4 regions of the Methylophaga sp. UBA3613 genome follow, and region 2 is predicted to be linked to each of the others. Evidence: riboswitches for the same ligand, from Rfam matches in the RefSeq annotation. Region 2 holds a riboswitch; each other region holds the start of a gene.
What was found. A riboswitch is a leader RNA that binds a small molecule or an ion and turns the genes downstream of it on or off. The one in region 2 is predicted to bind cyclic di-GMP.
Positions count from the first base shown of each region.

Region 1: another riboswitch for cyclic di-GMP. It lies ahead of B3S93_RS04110 (PEP-CTERM sorting domain-containing protein); the one in region 2 lies ahead of B3S93_RS11390 (hypothetical protein).
Region 3: another riboswitch for cyclic di-GMP. It lies ahead of B3S93_RS00490 (hypothetical protein); the one in region 2 lies ahead of B3S93_RS11390 (hypothetical protein).
Region 4: another riboswitch for cyclic di-GMP. It lies ahead of B3S93_RS07610 (VPLPA-CTERM sorting domain-containing protein); the one in region 2 lies ahead of B3S93_RS11390 (hypothetical protein).

Region 1 is NZ_DFLS01000004.1:400,317-404,782, forward strand. It holds gene B3S93_RS04105 (MBL fold metallo-hydrolase) at 1-206, shown strand, start outside; gene B3S93_RS04110 (PEP-CTERM sorting domain-containing protein) at 353-1,735, opposite strand; cyclic di-GMP riboswitch class I at 1,754-1,837, opposite strand; gene B3S93_RS04115 (helix-turn-helix domain-containing protein) at 2,118-3,089, opposite strand; gene B3S93_RS04120 (antibiotic biosynthesis monooxygenase) at 3,400-3,975, shown strand; gene B3S93_RS15585 (DUF6653 family protein) at 4,062-4,466, shown strand, end outside.
Region 2 is NZ_DFLS01000008.1:319,101-323,566, forward strand. It holds gene B3S93_RS11375 (hypothetical protein) at 1-515, shown strand, start outside; cyclic di-GMP riboswitch class I at 840-925, shown strand; gene B3S93_RS11380 (hypothetical protein) at 954-1,478, shown strand; cyclic di-GMP riboswitch class I at 1,689-1,770, shown strand; gene B3S93_RS11385 (hypothetical protein) at 1,800-2,318, shown strand; cyclic di-GMP riboswitch class I at 2,474-2,552, shown strand; gene B3S93_RS11390 (hypothetical protein) at 2,595-3,098, shown strand; gene B3S93_RS11395 (polysaccharide biosynthesis/export family protein) at 3,221-3,772, shown strand; gene B3S93_RS11400 (hypothetical protein) at 3,812-4,466, shown strand, end outside.
Region 3 is NZ_DFLS01000002.1:6,983-11,448, forward strand. It holds gene B3S93_RS00465 (M48 family metalloprotease) at 1-329, opposite strand, end outside; gene B3S93_RS00470 (sulfurtransferase TusA family protein) at 426-659, shown strand; gene dsrE2 (sulfur carrier protein DsrE2) at 664-1,128, shown strand; gene B3S93_RS00480 (DUF502 domain-containing protein) at 1,163-1,786, shown strand; tRNA gene B3S93_RS00485 (tRNA-Arg) at 2,022-2,098, opposite strand; gene B3S93_RS00490 (hypothetical protein) at 2,231-2,881, opposite strand; cyclic di-GMP riboswitch class I at 2,898-2,984, opposite strand; gene B3S93_RS00495 (zinc-dependent alcohol dehydrogenase family protein) at 3,278-4,288, opposite strand; gene B3S93_RS00500 (winged helix-turn-helix transcriptional regulator) at 4,427-4,466, shown strand, end outside.
Region 4 is NZ_DFLS01000006.1:292,891-297,356, forward strand. It holds gene B3S93_RS07600 (bifunctional diguanylate cyclase/phosphodiesterase) at 1-934, opposite strand, end outside; gene B3S93_RS07605 (hypothetical protein) at 1,339-1,818, opposite strand; cyclic di-GMP riboswitch class I at 1,941-2,018, shown strand; gene B3S93_RS07610 (VPLPA-CTERM sorting domain-containing protein) at 2,034-2,639, shown strand; gene B3S93_RS07615 (PFL family protein) at 2,713-4,086, opposite strand; gene B3S93_RS07620 (glycine cleavage system protein R) at 4,097-4,466, opposite strand, start outside.

The sequences.
Region 1 (4,466 bases), on a different contig from region 2:
ATCTGGAAGCGCTTTATGCAGCTGTGCGTGAGGGCATGCTGGCGGGGAAAACGCTTGAAACGCTTCAGGCTGAAATTCGCTTACCGGAATATGCGCATTTGCGGATGTATGATGAATGGCTGCCAATGAATATTGCCGGTGTTTATCAAACCCTGGTGGAGCAATCCTACTTTAATTTTCGACCGGATCTGAACGTTGAATTCTAGATCAGGAGTATCTGAGTAAACGTTACGAACTAAGGAACGTAACGAAATCAAAAGAGTAGGATGGCCACCACCCGTTATTTCATTTCTTTCACGGCAAGCCAGAATCAATTTTTACACTGTCTTTGAGATTAACACTCTGCATATTTTTAAGCTGTCATTGCCTTCTTACGTCGTAAACCCAAAAAGCCTAATAATGCCGGGCCAAATAAGAATAATGACGCTGGAACAGGCACTTCACTCACCGATTGACTGATTTCTAAATTGGCAAACGTATCACCAAACACCACATCAAAATTAAAGCCCATAAGGGATGGATAAATGATGCTATCAAAACTACCGACAATGCTGGCAAACGTTAAGAACTGAAATGTTCCTACTTGCACATTATCACCAATAAACTCAAAGGTTAGTAAACCGGCCAGAGAAGCCTCATGTGAAATATTAAAGATATCTGAACTGGTTTCATTAAACTCCACCACCATTGAACCGAATTCACCTTGAGTGTAATTGCCATTAATGGTCATCGTACCAATCGAGTTACCTGCATTTATGCTGGCATAGTTGTCAGAACTGGTGCCATTCACCGTGACATTGCTGTTAATGATGCCTGTACCAGATAAGCTACCGCCGTTGATATTGACACTGGTTTGAGTGATGACGCCGTTATTTATGGTTTGCCCAGCGGTTTGGGTGTAATTACCCACTGAACTGCCATTACCTCTTATGGTTGCTTTTTCATTGTTAATAAACACGCCCGTATTAATAATCTCGTTCATATTCTGAAGAGTACTATTATTGGTCATGACGCCATTATTGGTCACGGTGTCATTAATTGCATTGGAGAATACGTATTTATTCGTAAATGAACCATTATTAATTAACTTACCGGCATTAGTGAAGCGACCCTCATTGTTCATCGTGCCATCATTAATTAAAGTGGAATCGATATAGTTATTGAATCTACCCGCACTGGTATTAGTTAAGGTTCCCGTATTGGTCAGGGTTGCTCCTCTATAACTTGATAAAACACCTCTATTCGTGAGGGTATCTTGATTGGTTAACTGCCCGTAATTAGTCAATGTGCCTGAATTGTTAAACTCAGCCTGATTATCAATGAAGCCATCATTTTTCAAGCTACCACCGTTGTTGTATATATAGCCGGTGTTAGTGATGTGACCGCTTGCTGCATTATTTAAACCACTGACATGAGTAGTCAGACTGCCTGTATTTAACAGCACCCCATCATTTTTTAAATCACTGAATTTACCGTAAAAGGTACCATTATTTATAAAAGTCCCTTCGTTTGCTAAAACAGGATCTTTAACAAATGGCTGACCAATAACGGATAACTCATTATCATTTTGAAATTGTGTGCCCGTCACAATGGTTGTGGTGGCATCATCATTAATCGTTAAAGGTGATGTATTGACTCCAATTAAAACACTATCGGCACTTGCCGCAGTACTTAAAACGATTGATGAAATAAAAAATGTGCTGAGTACAGAACGTTTTAAAGATTGAGTTTGCATGTTCAAAGTCTCTTAAATCTATGCAACTCAGCCACCTTAACAACATCATCAAGGTCTGTAGTTTTCCGTCCTTAGTTCACACCAAGTTTGGCAATAATAAAATGGGCTATAGTCCAACCCAACCGAAATATGATGATATAGAGACGGATGACATGGCACTATCCGATTTTCGCAAAGAGATAAATTAATCATTTATCGAGAACACGGATAATCTTTATTAATTTTTTTGGATTAGAATCAGTCGGTTTTTATAAACCTAAGCCTGAATGATTAAAGGGGAGATTATGTTTACTTTTCGTTGCCTGCTTATATGACATTACAAGTCTGATATTCGATATCGGCCACATAAAGCCGTATCAATCGCAGCTAAAAAGTAATGATTTTAATTAAAGGCTCGATGTAATGTGGTGGAAGGCAACTCGCCAAATAATTGCAGATAATCCTTGGAAAAACGACCTAGATGCCAAAAATGCCAGTCACTGGCTAACTGCGTGACTGTCACACCGATATCAGCTGGTTTTAGAAGTTGTGCACGAACCCGGTTTAAACGTAATCGATACAAGTACGCATTGGGGGTGATTCCCATTGTTTTTTTAAAGTTATATTGCAGATTACGCTGGCTGATATGTAAATCTTTACAAATATCGATAATGGATGGACAAATCTGTCTCTCCAGGTTGGCGTGCATATAGTCTATTGCCTGCCTTACTGATTTTGCCGCCCGACGGCGAGACAGTACATCAGATGATTGTTCATCAAACACTAAAGATGAATCGAGAGAGAGCAAGACATATTCCATTACTGATAAATTAATATCTTTCTGCTGCTCATGCAGATTATCATCCGAACTCAGTGCCGAAAGCTGATATAAATAATCGGTAAAATCCTCTAGGGGTTCCCGGTTAATACCATCAAATACCAAAATACGGTCTGTCGGCATTTCCCAATATTTTGGGTTAATGACTCTTGCTGCTTCAATTAATTTAGACTGTTCGAATCTAAAATAGACCGTTTCAACACCGCTCGCTGCCTGAATATCGACTTCGACATTTGAAGGCAGAAAAAATAATGAATTATCGAAAGCATCGTACTCAGAGACCCGTACCTGATTTGCAATGCGTGCAAAAGAAACCGTACAGAAGTCCCGCTCAATAATGGCACGTTTGTGTATGACCTGATTTTGTTGTTCAAACACAACTCTGACATCATCATTACCCACTTCACGATAATGCCCACGAAAATTCCCTGCGGATAATTGCATTATCTCAATGGGCAACCAGTCTTGTGCCATCTGCTGTTCATAAGCATCGAACAAAGGCTGATCACGATAGACGGTGTGGTGTGTTGACGTCATTTTTAATGCATCAGCAAAGATATGAGAATGACCATGATAGTAAAACCATAAAATAATCAGTGAAAATGACTATACCTTATTCATTAACGTATTGGCATCTAAACAAAAATGAGCTTACTGGCTTGGTATTTGTTATCAAACAAACAAGCCTAATAGTTACCCACGGAGGCTTTTGAATACTATCTATATAAGGTTTTCGTACCTTGTCTCTATAAGCTTCAACTGCAATAAAGTTTTAAAATAAACGTATGACTTGATATTTTGTTTATGAAACATGTATCCGACAACTTGGTATTTTAGGAAAAATCTTATGCAACAAAATCGTGTGGATCCGTTAACCAATGGTGCGACGGCAGTTATTACCCATCAGGTTGCCAAGGATAAACATCCCGAATACGAAGCATGGTTAAATGAAATTGCTCCACATTGTAAAAGCTCGCCGGGGCATCTGGATCTGAACGTGATTCGGCCTATCGCAGGATTGACTGAAACGTATACGATTATTATTCGCTTTGATAACCAATCACATTTACGGGGCTGGATGGAATCGGCCAAACGCAGTGAGCTGATAGCCCAAGTTTCACCATTACTGGTGAAAGGCGATGATTTTTATATTAACAGCGGGCTGGATTTCTGGTTTACCCCGGAGCAGGCAAATACCAAAATTCCTATTCGTTGGAAACAGGCTTTGGTCACCTGGTCAGCTATCTATCCGCTGGTACTGATGTTGCCATTTTTGTTGCCACCCATTCACAGGTTGGGACTGCCTGATAATCATTATCTCGACACATTGATCATTACCGGTATTGCGGTTTTGCTAATGGTTTATGTGGTAATGCCGCGCTACACCAAATTAATTCACGCATGGCTGTTTCGAGGTTGTTAGGTTTAGAAAAAGGATCTTGAGATCAAGAGGCTTCAAATGCTGGCTATTTTACTCGAACCAGATGATTACCCCATCGGTACTATGAAATGACTTTAGAACGGAAGATTGCTGGGCTTTTTAAGCTTGATGATGACAACTGGATGAGGCACGCAAACCCCATTAGTGTTTGGACCCGATACTCTGTGCTTCCTGTTATCGTTCTCGCGTTCTGGAGTAGAGAGTGGATAGGCTGGTGGTGTTTGGTGCCAGGGCTGTCATCGCTTCTCTGGTTATTTTTCAATCCAATTCTTTTCAAAAAACCGAAATCTACCAAAAACTGGGCATCGAAGGCTGTTCTGGGCGAGCGTGTTTTTTTGAACCGGGATATTGTTCCAATACCGGATAGCCATAACACTCCGCTACACGGCATTCTTAATGGAATTTCGTTGATAGGCGTACTGGTATCGGTCTGGGCGACTGTTTATTTCTCAGTATGGGGCGCTGTATTAGGT
Region 2 (4,466 bases):
CGATGCTATTTTGTATAGCTTTATTGTTCTCAGTTAGTGCTAATGCGGCTACATTGAGTTTATCAACTGTCGGATCAAATGGTGCGACTCAAGAAATCAGTTTAAATAACAACAGCACTGTGCTTGCTGGTGGTACTGTTGCTAATTCAGGTTCTTGGGAATCATTGTTTGATGTTACAACTGATGTTGATACTCCTGTAAGAGTTGAGTGGTCATTTAATCCTTCAACAAGCTTGGATTCAGCTCAATTGGCTTTTGGTCTGGTTTCTGGCCCTGGTGGTAATTATGTTGGTTTTCCAACTATTTTTAATATCACTGGTGACTTTATCTTTACTGCCATTTTGACTGCAGGTTCATATTTTGCAGTAGATATTCTTAATGCCACTTCAGGTATTTTGAAATATGACCTGTCAATCTCTGCAGTACCAGTACCAGCTGCATTGTGGTTGTTTGCACCAGCACTGTTAGGCTTCTTCGGTATACGCCGTCAAGCACGGAAAACAGTGGTTGCATAACACAAAATGAGTTAACAATATTGTTAGTTTTAAGAAAAGGGAGCTTCGGCTCCCTTTTTTTTTGCAGTTATGTACTTGATTCAGTTAGCTATTATTCACAGCATGAAGTGGGACAACCAATAGAATATTGTTATAAAGTTCATTAAATATGGATATTGTGAGAAAAAGAAAATCAGCTATAATCAGCCTGAAATATTTAATTTTTTTGCAATAAATTTGTCACTAGTACCATAGTACAATTTCAATCATGCAAATGAAGTAGTAGTGTTTAATCATCACCGAGATATTTCTTGGAGATAAAAAGTTCAGAGACAATGTTGTTTCTGTTTTTGTTGCCAAACTTACCGTGAGGTAAGGTCGGAAAGCCACGGATCTTCTGGCTGGGTTTTGAAGATGGCCGGGTTGCATTGCTTAATTTTTCAATTAAAGGAAATTATTATGAAAAATGCGATGCTATTTTGTATAGCTTTATTGTTCTCAGTTGGTGCTAATGCCGCTACACTGACATTATCAACAGTTGGTTCTTCAGGTGCTACTCAAAGTATTGATCTGAATAACAACAGTACAGTTCTTGCTGGTGGTACTGTTGCTAATTCAGGAGTTTGGGAATCATTGTTTGATGTTACTACTGATGTTGATACACCAGTAAAAGTGGAGTGGTCATTTAACCCAACTAACAGCTTGAGTAATGCTCAATTGGCCTTTGGTCTGTTGACTGGACCTGGTGGTGGTTATGTTGGTGCGCCAACTATTTTTAACATCACTGGTGATTTTATCTTTACTGCTATTTTGACAGCGGGATCATTCTTTGGTGTTGATATTTTTAATGCCACATCAGATGTTCTGAAATACGACCTGTCAATTTCTGCAGTACCAGTACCAGCTGCATTATGGTTATTTGCTCCAGCATTGATGGGCTTTTTCGGTTTACGTCGTAAAGCACTGAAAACAGCTGCTGCATAGTAACAAATGAGTTAACAATATTGTTGGTTCAAGGAAAGGGGGCTTCGGCTCCCTTTTCTTTGTGGGGCTCAATATCATCAAAAGACTCTAAAGTTTTGCATCTGCGATTTACCTACATGATTTGAAAAATCCACAAAAACTGTTAGTCTGTAACTGAACTTTCACGAATATAAGAAAGTCTCAATTTTAGAAACAATTCTGTTTCTATCTTCAATATAAAGCCAAACTTGTCGTGAGGCAGGGTCGGAAAGCTACGGATCTTTAATTGACTAAAGATGGCCGGGCTGCATTGCTTATTTTTTCACTTAGAAGGAAATTGCTATGAAAAAAGCGATGCTATTATGTATAGCCTTTTTATTCTCTGCTGGTGCAAACTCAGCAACTCTTAATTTAACAGCTGAGGGCTCAAATGGGGCATCCCAACAGCAAGTCACCTTAAATAAGAACAATGTTGTTTTAGGTGGTGGTGTTGTTGAAAGCTCCAGATCAAATTGGAGTTCAATGTTTAACGTCACAGCAGATACAAATACTGCTGTTGATGTTGAATGGTCATTTAACCCAGTGAGAAATCTGGTTTCTGCTACTGTAGCAATTTTTGCATTAGATGGTAGTTTTACAGAAACGTACGATATAACGGGCGATTTTACTTTTTCGGCCATATTGTCAGCAGGTAAAACTTACGGTTTGGATATTTTAGATGCTACATCACATGCATTAAAATACGATGTGTCAGTTACCTCATTATCAGAAGTGCCTGTACCAGCCGCATTATTTTTATTCGCTCCCGCCTTATTAGGATTGATTGGATTGCGTCGTAGAGCCAAGATGACTGCAGGCTAAAACGGGTAGGAGAAAGAAAAAGGGAGCTTGAAGCTCCCTTTTTTATATATTTTTTGTCAGAAAAGACTCTGTACAAACTGAATAAAAAACGTTACGGTTAAATTAACTTCCTTAAAAAGCTGGGAAGTTTTCACAATGGAAAGGATTTCTTCTTTCCTATCAATAGCCAAACCTGTTGTGAGGCGGGGGCGGAAAGCCACGGGTCTTACCCTGTAAGATCGCCGGGTTGCATTGCTTAACTGAATCTATAAATCAAACCCCTTAAAGGAGCGACTTATGAAAAAAGCGATGCTTTTCTTTATGACGTTATTTTTCTCAATTAGTGCAAATGCAGCAACCTTAAATTTGACCACCGCCGGATCATCAGGTGCTACGCAAGAAGTTAGCTTAAATAACAACGATGTTGTATTAGGTCACGGAACGGTAGATGAGCCAAACACCAACTGGTCATCATTTTTTGATCTATCTACAGATCAAAATACACCCGTTAAAATTGTATGGTCATTTAATCCAGAAGCAAATCTAAGTTCAGCTACCGTATCGTTATTTGAGATGGGTGGTGCTGTTATTGATCAGTTTAATCTCATCTCAGATTACTCATTTACCGCCACGCTTATGACTGGTATAAACTATGGTTTGGATATCTTTAGTGCTTCTTCTGATGAGCTGAAATATGATGTTTCAGTATCGGCTGTGCCTATTCCAGCAGCGCTTTTTCTCTTCGCACCTGCCTTATTAGGCCTATTGGGACTGCGTTTACGTGCTAAATCAAAAGCGTAAAACTGATTAATTCAACAATAATACCCAGTTAAAATAAGGGAGCAGAAATGCTCCCTTTTTTTATGCTTAAATAACGTGTTATCATCCGAAGCGAATGTAAATTATAAACATGGAGAAGAATAATGAATAAATTGGTAAATGCAGTGTTGCTATTAGCGACACTTTCGATTGGAACAGTTGTTCATGCTTCAGAACCCTACACACTTAATGCAGGTGACATGTTAAGCATTTCAGTTTGGAATGAAGATGCTTTGCAGAAAGAGGTCGTTATTCTTCCCGATGGTACTATTTCGTTTCCATTAGCTGGCCAAATAAACGCCAAAGATAAAACAGTAGTTGATGTAGAAACTGAGCTTAAAGAAAAACTTTCAGAATATATCTCGGATCCAGTCGTTAACGTTACCGTCAATCAGGTTTCAGGTAACACCATTCATATCCTCGGCAAAGTTCTAACCCCTGGCTCCTTTGGAATGAGTCAACCGCTTGACGCAATGCAGGCTTTAAGTTTAGCTGGTGGGCTCACTACTTATGCGAAAGAAAATGACATTATCATTTTGCGTAGAGATGGAATGAAACAGCAAATTATTCCTGTCTATTATGCTGATATTAAACAAGGTAAATCACTTGAATCTAACGTGCTGCTTGAAAGCGGTGATGTCATTATTATTCCTTAATTTACGGATAATAATGATCGACACCAAGATGGAGTCAGCATGAAAATTAACATTATTACGGCGGTTTTAACTGCAACTTTATTTCAATCACCTTTTGCCAACGCAGCCGAATATATTATTGGTGCCGATTTTTCGCCAACGTTTAGTTATGATGATAATGTTGAATTACGTGAAGAAGAAGAGGGTAGTTTTGTTACCAAAATTACCCCTACTTTATTGTTATCACGTTCAGTTGAAAATGGTTCAATTGCACTGAATACCGGCTATAGGGTAGAAAGGTATGCCAGTTTAAGCGAGCTTGATCGTCAGGATCCATTTGCAAATTTTTCGACTAGCTATAATACAGAACGAAGTAATTACGGATTGAATGCGGGTTATTCTGAAAGAGCACAACGTTCAATCGCTGATGAAGATACCGGTGATTTTTCGTCTAATGCGACGGTAACATCAAAATCACTAGCACCAAGCTACCAATATCAATTTACAGAACGTGATTTTGCTTATACCAGTTTAAATTACAGTGAACGTACATATGATACCGGCGGTTTTAGTGATAATGAATCCATATCGTTAACAGGTGGCTGGCGCAGAAATCTTTCAGAACGTTTGACTGGCGGTCTGGCAATGACATATTCAGAGTACGAATCTGAATCCGAAAGAATCGAGTCTCAATATGACAGTTATAATTTAAGTG
Region 3 (4,466 bases), on a different contig from region 2:
TGAATGCCAATAAAACCGCCTGGCGCGGCAAAAGCGTTAACAGAATTGTCAGGTACCACAAAAAAAGTGAAAGAACGACCGGGATCATCACTATTGGTCACCAGACGATGTCCAAGTGAGTTGATATAACTATTCACTTCCGGGTCATCAACCAGGGTCACTGATTGCTGCAGGCTCCAGTAAAAAGACTGGCCGACCTGATACTCTTCCACAGGCGAAACCAGAGCACCCGCACTGTCCCCCATTTCTGGCAACGCAATATCCAGGTTTGCCTGGGCAATGCCTTGATTGCTCATCAAAAATATAACTGTAGCGATAAGATATTTCATAACGCCTATAGACCTTGGCTCATTAAGACCGGTTCCGCAAAGACAAAAACGCCGCTTGCGTTTATCATGTGAACGGATATTTTAAAGGAAATCAGTATGTCAGATTTTGATACAGAAATTGATACATCAGGTTTAAACTGTCCACTTCCAGTGCTTAAAGCGCGTAAGATGCTCAATGAAATGTCAGCCTCTCAGCGACTGCGACTCATATGTACCGATACTGGCGCGCTAAAAGATATTCCGGCCTTCTGCAAAATGACTGGTAATCCGCTGCTTAGTAGCGAAGAAGTCGAAGGAAAACTGTATTTCATCATCGAAAAAGGGGCATGACTGCATGGCCAAAAAACTCGCCATAATTGCAAGTAAAGGTACTTTAGATGGTGCATATCCACCATTTTTACTGGCCTCCACAGCAGCGGCGCTAGGGTTTGAAGCCAAAATATTTTTTACCTTTTACGGTTTGCAATTGCTTAAGAAAGATATGTCTCTTAAAGTCTCTCCTTTAGGCAACCCTGCTATGCCCATGCCTGTTCCGGTCCCCAGTATCGTGCAAATTATTCCAGGGCTTGAAGCCTTTGCTACCTGGATGATGCAACGCAAACTGAAAAAGAAAGGTGTTGCCAGTGTTGCTGAATTACGTGAGATTTGTCTGAAGTCAGATGTTGAATTAATTGCCTGCCAGATGACTGTCGATTTGTTTGATTTTAAAAATTCAGATTTTATCGATGGAATCAGTCATGGAGGCGCAGCCACCTTTCTGGAATTTGCCAGCGAAGCCGATATAACTTTATACATCTGAATAACCGTATTCGGTTTGGAATAGGAACAGCTTTATGCAATTTGTCTGGAAGACTTTTTTAAAAGGTTTAGCGACAGCGTTACCCGTCACCCTGACGCTTTATCTTATTTATTGGTTGGCTGTTACTGCAGAGCGTGCATTACGCCCGATAATGATTGCCATTTTACCCTATGATTTTTACTGGCCAGGGCTTGGGTTATTAGCAGCTATAGGGTTGATTTTTGTGATTGGCATTGCCGTTAATGCCTGGCTGGTCAAACGACTGTTTGATATGGGTGAATCCATTCTGGATCGCATTCCGCTGGTGAAATCGATTCATGGTGCATTACGAGATTTCACGCGTTTTTTCTCTCGCGAGAAACAGCAGGAAAGTCTCAGCAATGCTGTTGCTGTCACCATCGGTGGGGTTCAGCTGATTGGCTTTCTGGTGAAGGATAACGTTAGCCATGTTTTAGGCATGGAGGATCAGGAAAATAATCTGGTCGCCATATACCTGCCAATGAGCTATCAAGTTGGTGGCTATACAATTTGCGTTTCACGAGATCAGGTTCGGTCTTTGGAAATGTCGAATGAAGACACTATGCGCTGGATCCTGACCGCAGGACTTTCAGATAGTGAAACAGAAAGCCATCAACCAAAAATCATTGTTGAAAAATAATTTTTCACAAGGCAACTGGCAAAGAATTGTCATTAGTTTCTTAGTTGCGCCATATCCATTATCCAGTGGGATATTTATTCCTTTCCCAACCTCAACTTTCTGAATCTGGTAAACCTAATACAAATCGATAAATTTGTTACAGAAAAAATGAAGGTTCTAAAAGTTGATGGGGAGTATGCGAATGACTATCCCGCTATTATTCATTTCCAGTCAAAAATAATCTATTGATTATTATTGGTGTCCCTGACAGGAGTCGAACCTGTGGCCTTCCCCTTAGGAGGGGGACGCTCTATCCATCTGAGCTACAGGGACATCGGCCGCAATTATATCAGTCAAGCTGATCGGCTTCACTTCGAAACAAACCAATCGGTGGTTGAACGGCAGTTATACAAATAAAAAAGCCGTGATGAAATTAATCATCACGGCTTTCTGAAAGAAATAAAGTTAAGCGACTTTATTTTTTGCTCTTCGACGTAATCCCATGAGTCCAAGTAATGCCGGTGCAAACATGAAAGCGGCGGCAGGGATTGGAACTTCAGAGACTCCGACAACACTATTGTAAGACATGTCCATGTAACGTACTCCAGCTGGGTCGTTATTGTCTCTAAAAGTAATTCCTGCAAAAGCACCCAAGCCTGAGATAGAGTATTTGTTGTACCCTTCCAGCATGCTGATTAGTACTGTGTTGATTAAACTACCACTATTTGAAAATAAATCTGCAGCAACATTGGATCCTGCAACAGAGCTTCCCATCACCCATGAAAAACTGTCGGCATTAAAATCAAACAAAATCGACAATGGGCCCTGAAAACTTGAGGGTGTAAGAAGTGAATTGCCAGAATCACAACCTGTGCAACCTGGATCAAAAGAGACAACTCTTATTGTTCCACTTGGTGTTAGTGATAATGGCCCTGTAGGGGAACCTGAAATTGCTGAGCCAGATGCAGTCTGACCTGTGAAAGTTTGTGAGAAACTTGCCCCATCAACATCAATAAGGGTGGAAGTGGTAGCCCCACTCAAATCAATGTCGACTGTAGCGGCAAAAGCAGATAAAGAAAATAATGAGAAGATTATCGTAGCTATCATCTTATTCATCGGTGAACTCCTTAAAGTATGCAACCCAGCCCTGATACCTTTACTTAAAAGCACAGCTGTAATTTTCCGTCCAAGGCTCACGCCAAGTTTGGCATAATAAATAGCGTGATTAGATCACTCTTTCGAACTTACACTAAATTTTATTAAAAAGTATTGTACTTTAGTACTAATTAATAAATCTTTGATGTTAATTATTAGAGCTAATAATGTAATCCCAGCCCTATCCTTCTCATTTTGGACAGATAAATGTTTAACGCTCTATCCATCTGAGCTACAGGGACATCGGCCGTAATTATAACAGGGCTATTTTAGACCGACGAATTCTGAAACATTCTATCGGTGGTTGAGAGGCTAATAAATTAAAAAAGCCCCACCTCAAGGGCTTTTTTATTTCATTTAAAACTCTAAACAAATTTTACCAAAATGCTGATTCGTTTCTTGGTACTCAAATGCTTTGACAATATCCTTTAAAGCAAAAGTACGATCAATAATTGGTTTTAGCTGATTAGCCTCGATAGCTTTAATCATCTCCTGCTGATGGACTCTGCTACCAACAAGAACGCCCTGAAGCCTAACCTGTTTCACAAAAGTCTTCACAATATTTATATCGCAAGTCTGTCCAGAAAGAATACCAATTAACGAAATTTGGCCAGCGATACGTACAGCGTTTAGAGATTGCTCCAATGTTTCAGCACCACCAATTTCAACGACGTGGTCAACACCTTTTCCATCATTTAGTTCTCTGGCTAAAAAGCCCCAGTTAGGTTCTTTTTTATAATTGATCACATGATCTGCTCCCAGCTCCTTCAACCTAGTGAGTTTTTGATCACTGGATGAAGTGGCAATCACTTTGGCGCCTGCCATTTTGGCAAACTGTAAAGCGAAGATGGATACACCACCAGTCCCTTGAAGAAGAACGGTATCACCTGATTTGAGCTGATTAAAATCGAACAAAGCCCGCCATGCTGTCAAGGCTGCTGTAGTCAACGTCGCAGATTCTGTATGAGACCAACCTGAGGGTGACTTGGTGAAAGCTTCAGCCTTTGCCGTGACATATTCTCTTGCGTAACCATCTACTCCATCGCCAGGAACAGTTGAGAAACCATCAACGACTGGTTCACCGCTTAACCAAGAAGGGAAAAACGTACTCACAACGCTATCACCGACCTTAAATTCGGTCACGTTTGGCCCCACCTCTATTACTTCACCGGCACCATCAGCCATAGGTATTCTTTTCTCTGATGCAGGCCAGAGCCCCTTGACGACCGCATAATCGTGATAATTAAGCGAGTTAGCATGAAGTCTGACCAGAATTTCGCTGTCACCTGGCGAGATTGTTTCTGTTTCTTCTACGCTAACTTTATCAAAGCCACCACCCGCTTCGACGAAAATTGATTTACCTTTCATGTCTGCTCTCTAGTTTGTCTAAACATACAAACTAACATTCAGGTTACAATAGTCAACCAGTTAACTTTTTGTAACCTACAAATAACTATGAGAGAAAACGACCAGACTTGTTATAAACCCTGCCCAGTTGAGAGGGGAATGAGAATTATCGGTAATAAATGGACAGGCTCCATTTTGT
Region 4 (4,466 bases), on a different contig from region 2:
CAAACGCCTGCCGAAAGCGTTCATCACTCTCACGTTGTTCACGATATATCAGCAAGCTGGTCAAGCCATCAGATAAACGATGACCGATTTCACTGAATAAACGTTTTTCGTCGTTAGTCCACTCTCGCTCATACGAACATTGATGCAAACCAAACACCCAGGGTTTACCGGTTTTTGGATAGATGGCCGTACCGATGATTGAGCGAATATGATGCTCTCTCAGAAATTCGGGTGCATCAGGACTTTCTATAGTGGTAATCAGCGTTACTGGTTCACTGTTGGCCAGATAGGCTTCCAGACCTCGGGCTGCCTCTTCGGTCATCGGGAAATCTGTTCCAGCAGACAGACCACCAGGGTAGTCAGGAGTGGTCTGCTCCATGGGGATATGCCAAGTGGCACTTGCTGGATCACAAGGATATAAAAGCCATGCTCTGTCACATGCAAAACACGACAATATCGCTGCCAGAACATCACTCATCATCTGCTCAAGATCATTGGTGCCCTGAATAGCCCGGTTGACCTGATCCAGACATTCAAGAAACCACAAATGAGACTGATTTTCCTGCTCTGTACGTTTCAGGTCGGTGATATTTTGAAAATAGCCATGCCATACCATTCCGTTTTCTGAATCCGCTTCAGGCATGGCTTTGCAATCCACTAAAACCTTACCTTTCTGAGGGTGTAACACATGCCAACCCAGATTCAGAGGTTGCATCGTTTGAGCTGACTCAGCCATTTTCTGCAGAATAATGCCACGATCATCTGAATCAATGCTCATCCATGCAGACGAGGAATCTTCAATAATTTGTGCTGCGGTAAAACCAAAAATATCAACGATGGAAGCTGTACTGTCGAGAATTGCTATCTGCCGCTCAGACTGCAGACAAAACTTCACTATGGCAACCGGTGAGGTATCGGCTACATAGCTGTTCACGAGAGGCTTTTTGGCTTTGTTTTGGCTGAGGTGGTCATTAGATAGATGGTCAATACCCCGTCTGTTTTTACTTAGCGATTAAGTTGAAATAATTTCAAGGACTTACTGATTCATAACAGGCAATTAAAAATATTTAAACAGAACTGTTAATTGATTTTAACGATCTTAAAATGCCGGGGCATCTTAGGCATATTACCTTTTCATTACAAGGGATAATTCTCACTAAAACCAGGGACTTTTACCTTGGTCGTAATATATTGACTCCAAGGAAAGAAAATAATTTGTCCCGTAGAAATTTAATGCGATTATAGAGATTTACTCTCCAAAAACCTGTGCTCTCCATCTCATCCTCAAGCATGAACTAAAAGCAAGTGGACTTATGGTTTTTGTGAGCGTTTGGTGAGTCAGGTCAGTAGAGATGTAAAACGTTGGGTGGGAGGTGAGTTTACAAAAACACCTGGATCGTTTTTTTCTGCGAAGCAGACATTTACGATCACATTTTCATAAAGCCAGTAAATATAACCGCCTTCATCCATCCGGTAACGCCACTGGTACTGACACTGTACCCACCCTTCTTCGAGCGAAGTAAGTAATATCGGTGGTTCATCGGCCTGTAATCGTGGTTTGAACTCCACTTTTTTGGCTTTTAAACCAACACGATAACGATCAATTAAAAAATAATCATCTGTCATTTGATAGCGAATGCGATTTCCAGAAATATCATCCCCATGCTTATCAAGCAATATTTGCTTATTAGACAAAACAGAAGAGGAGGATTTTAGCGGATAGCGATCAGGTAATCCTGCCCTTGCTTTTTTGTGCGCATCAGAAAGCTGAGATTTATCCCACTGAAAGATAATAATTTGTACAACGAGTTTTTGCATTAATAAGTTACCGGACTAACCGTAAGTGATTTATTAAGTGTATTTGTACCAAAGTACAATTAAAAAACGTCTAAATAAGGATTATTTTGAATCTGTGTCGAACTTTATAAGACACATTTATTTTTAATTTTTGCCAAACTTAATGCGAATTAAGGACGGAAAGTTTCCGGTCTCAAAGTTGAGATTGCTGAACTACAAAAATTGAGGATATATCTATGAAAAACTTAACAAAAATTTTAGCAATATCTGCATTATGTTTTGCTCCAGTTTCCTTTGCTGCAACCATTAATAGCCTATATGATAGCTTTGAAGGTGAAGGTCAAGCGAGTTCTGTCTTAAACTATAACAGCTTCGTTAATTGGGATGTATCAAACGGTACGGTTGATTTGATCAAAAACGGTAATCAATGGGGAATCGTTTGTTCAGTTGGTAGCTTTTGCGTAGATCTGGACGGCTCAACTGGTGACGCAGGGATTTTGTCTTCTAAAAATGGTTTTTCTGCAGGTAAATACAAAGTGAGTTTTGATTTATCTGGTAATCAACGTAATGGTCCTGCTGACCAAGTTTCGGTGTTGTTTGGAGCAGGTGCACTTGTTAATCATCTTCTCTTGGATTGGGATGAAAATTGGCATACCTATAGTTTCCTGGTTGATTTGGTTGATGGGGATAAATTATCTTTTAGAAACTTCGGGGGGGATAATGTTGGAGCGATGCTGGATAACATCCGGGTTTCAGCCGTTCCAATACCAGCAGCAGTTTGGTTATTTGGTTCAGGTTTGATGGGCTTTTTAGCAATGCGTAGAAGAGCGAAAAGCCAGTAATTTTGACGCTTATTTTATCTAAAAAAGCCGTGACAGTTTCTGTCACGGCTTTTTAATTGTTAGCATAAGATGATCAATTAACCAAGCTTTGAATCGGAGCAGGAATACGGCCACCTAAGCGAACAAAGCGGTTTTCCTGATTCCCCATATTGACAGCCATCACTGGGCCTTCACCCAACAAACCACCAAACCGGACAATATCACCTGCTTTTTTGCCAGGCGCTGGAATCAATCTTGCTGCTGTGGTTTTTTTGTTGATGACACCAATTGCCATTTCATCAGCAATAATCGCGGATAGCATTTCAGCTGAAGTATCTCCAGGTAAAGCCACCATATCCAGGCCAACTGAACAGACTGCCGTCATGGCTTCGAGTTTTTCCAGATTCAAGGTGCCGTTTGCAGCCGACTCAGCAATGGTCAAATCTTCACAAACCGGAATAAACGCACCACTTAAACCACCCACATGTGAGCTGGCAAACGCACCACCTTTTTTCACTGCATCATTGAGCATGGATAAAAATGCGGTACTGCCTGGTGATCCAAAAGCTGGCAAACCGATCGCTTCAAAAATCTCTCCGACACTGTCATTACGATTCGGTGTCGGTGCCAACGACAAGTCGACAATACCAAATGGCAGATTTAGTAATTGTGCCACTTCACGGCCCACCAACTCACCAGCACGTGTCAGTCTGGCTGCTGTTTGTTTAATGACATCCGCCGCACGGCTCAGATCCATATTTTCATCTTCAGCCAAGGCTTTTTCCAAAGCCGCTTTAACTACACCAGGACCACTGACACCAACACTGACAACCGCATCTGCTTCACCGATGCCTAAATAAGCACCGGCCATAAACGGTACATCTTGTGGAATATTGGCAAATACCACTAATTTTGCAGCAGCAAGGCCATCATCGTCTGCAGTGAGTTCTGCAGCCTGTTTGATGATTTGCCCCATCTTGAGAATCGCGTCCATGTTGATACCGGCACGCGTACTGGCCACATTGACGGATGAACAGATTCGTTGCGTTTCCGTCAGCGCCTGTGGAATGGCTTCGATCAAAGCCTGATCGCCCTTACTCATGCCCTTCTCTACCAAAGCAGTAAAACCACCAATAAAATCCACACCCAATTCATGCGCCGCTTTATCAAGCGTTACGGCGACCTCAACTAATTGTTCTGAACTAAAAGGTGCACCGACAACACCGATTGGGCTGATAGAAATCCGTTTATTGGCAACTTCAATACCGTAGCGTCTTTCAATGCGGTTACAGGATGCCACCAATTGGCCAGCATAACGGGTGATTTTGTCGTAAATTTTACGTTTGAATGTTTCCAGATCATGACTGACGCAATCGGTCAGGTTGATGCCAACAGTGACGGTGCGAAGATCCAGGTTTTGTTCCCGCACCATCATCAAAGTTGAAATAATGTCTTTTTCGTTGAGCATGAGAGGTTCCTTAATTACTGATGTTGCTCACGGATTCGAAGATCTTGCGATGTTGCGTATCAATTTCGATATCCAGTCTCTGGCCGACTTCATGGAGTGCATCACGCAAATCCTGCATGATGGTTGAACGCGGTACATCAACTTCAAACACCATCAGATTATCCATCGGATTCTTACCGCCTTTGAAAATCGCCTGAATATTGGTGATATTCACCCCATGACGGGCGAGTTGGGTAGATACTTCAGCCACCAGACCCCGTCGATCCGGGCCGATTACGGTCAGAATGTAAGGTTGTACTTCAGGCGGATTTTCCTGCCAGGGTGTTGGTTGCTCATCCCATGGATCAACGTGAATCGACAAACGCATTTTCTGGCCTACC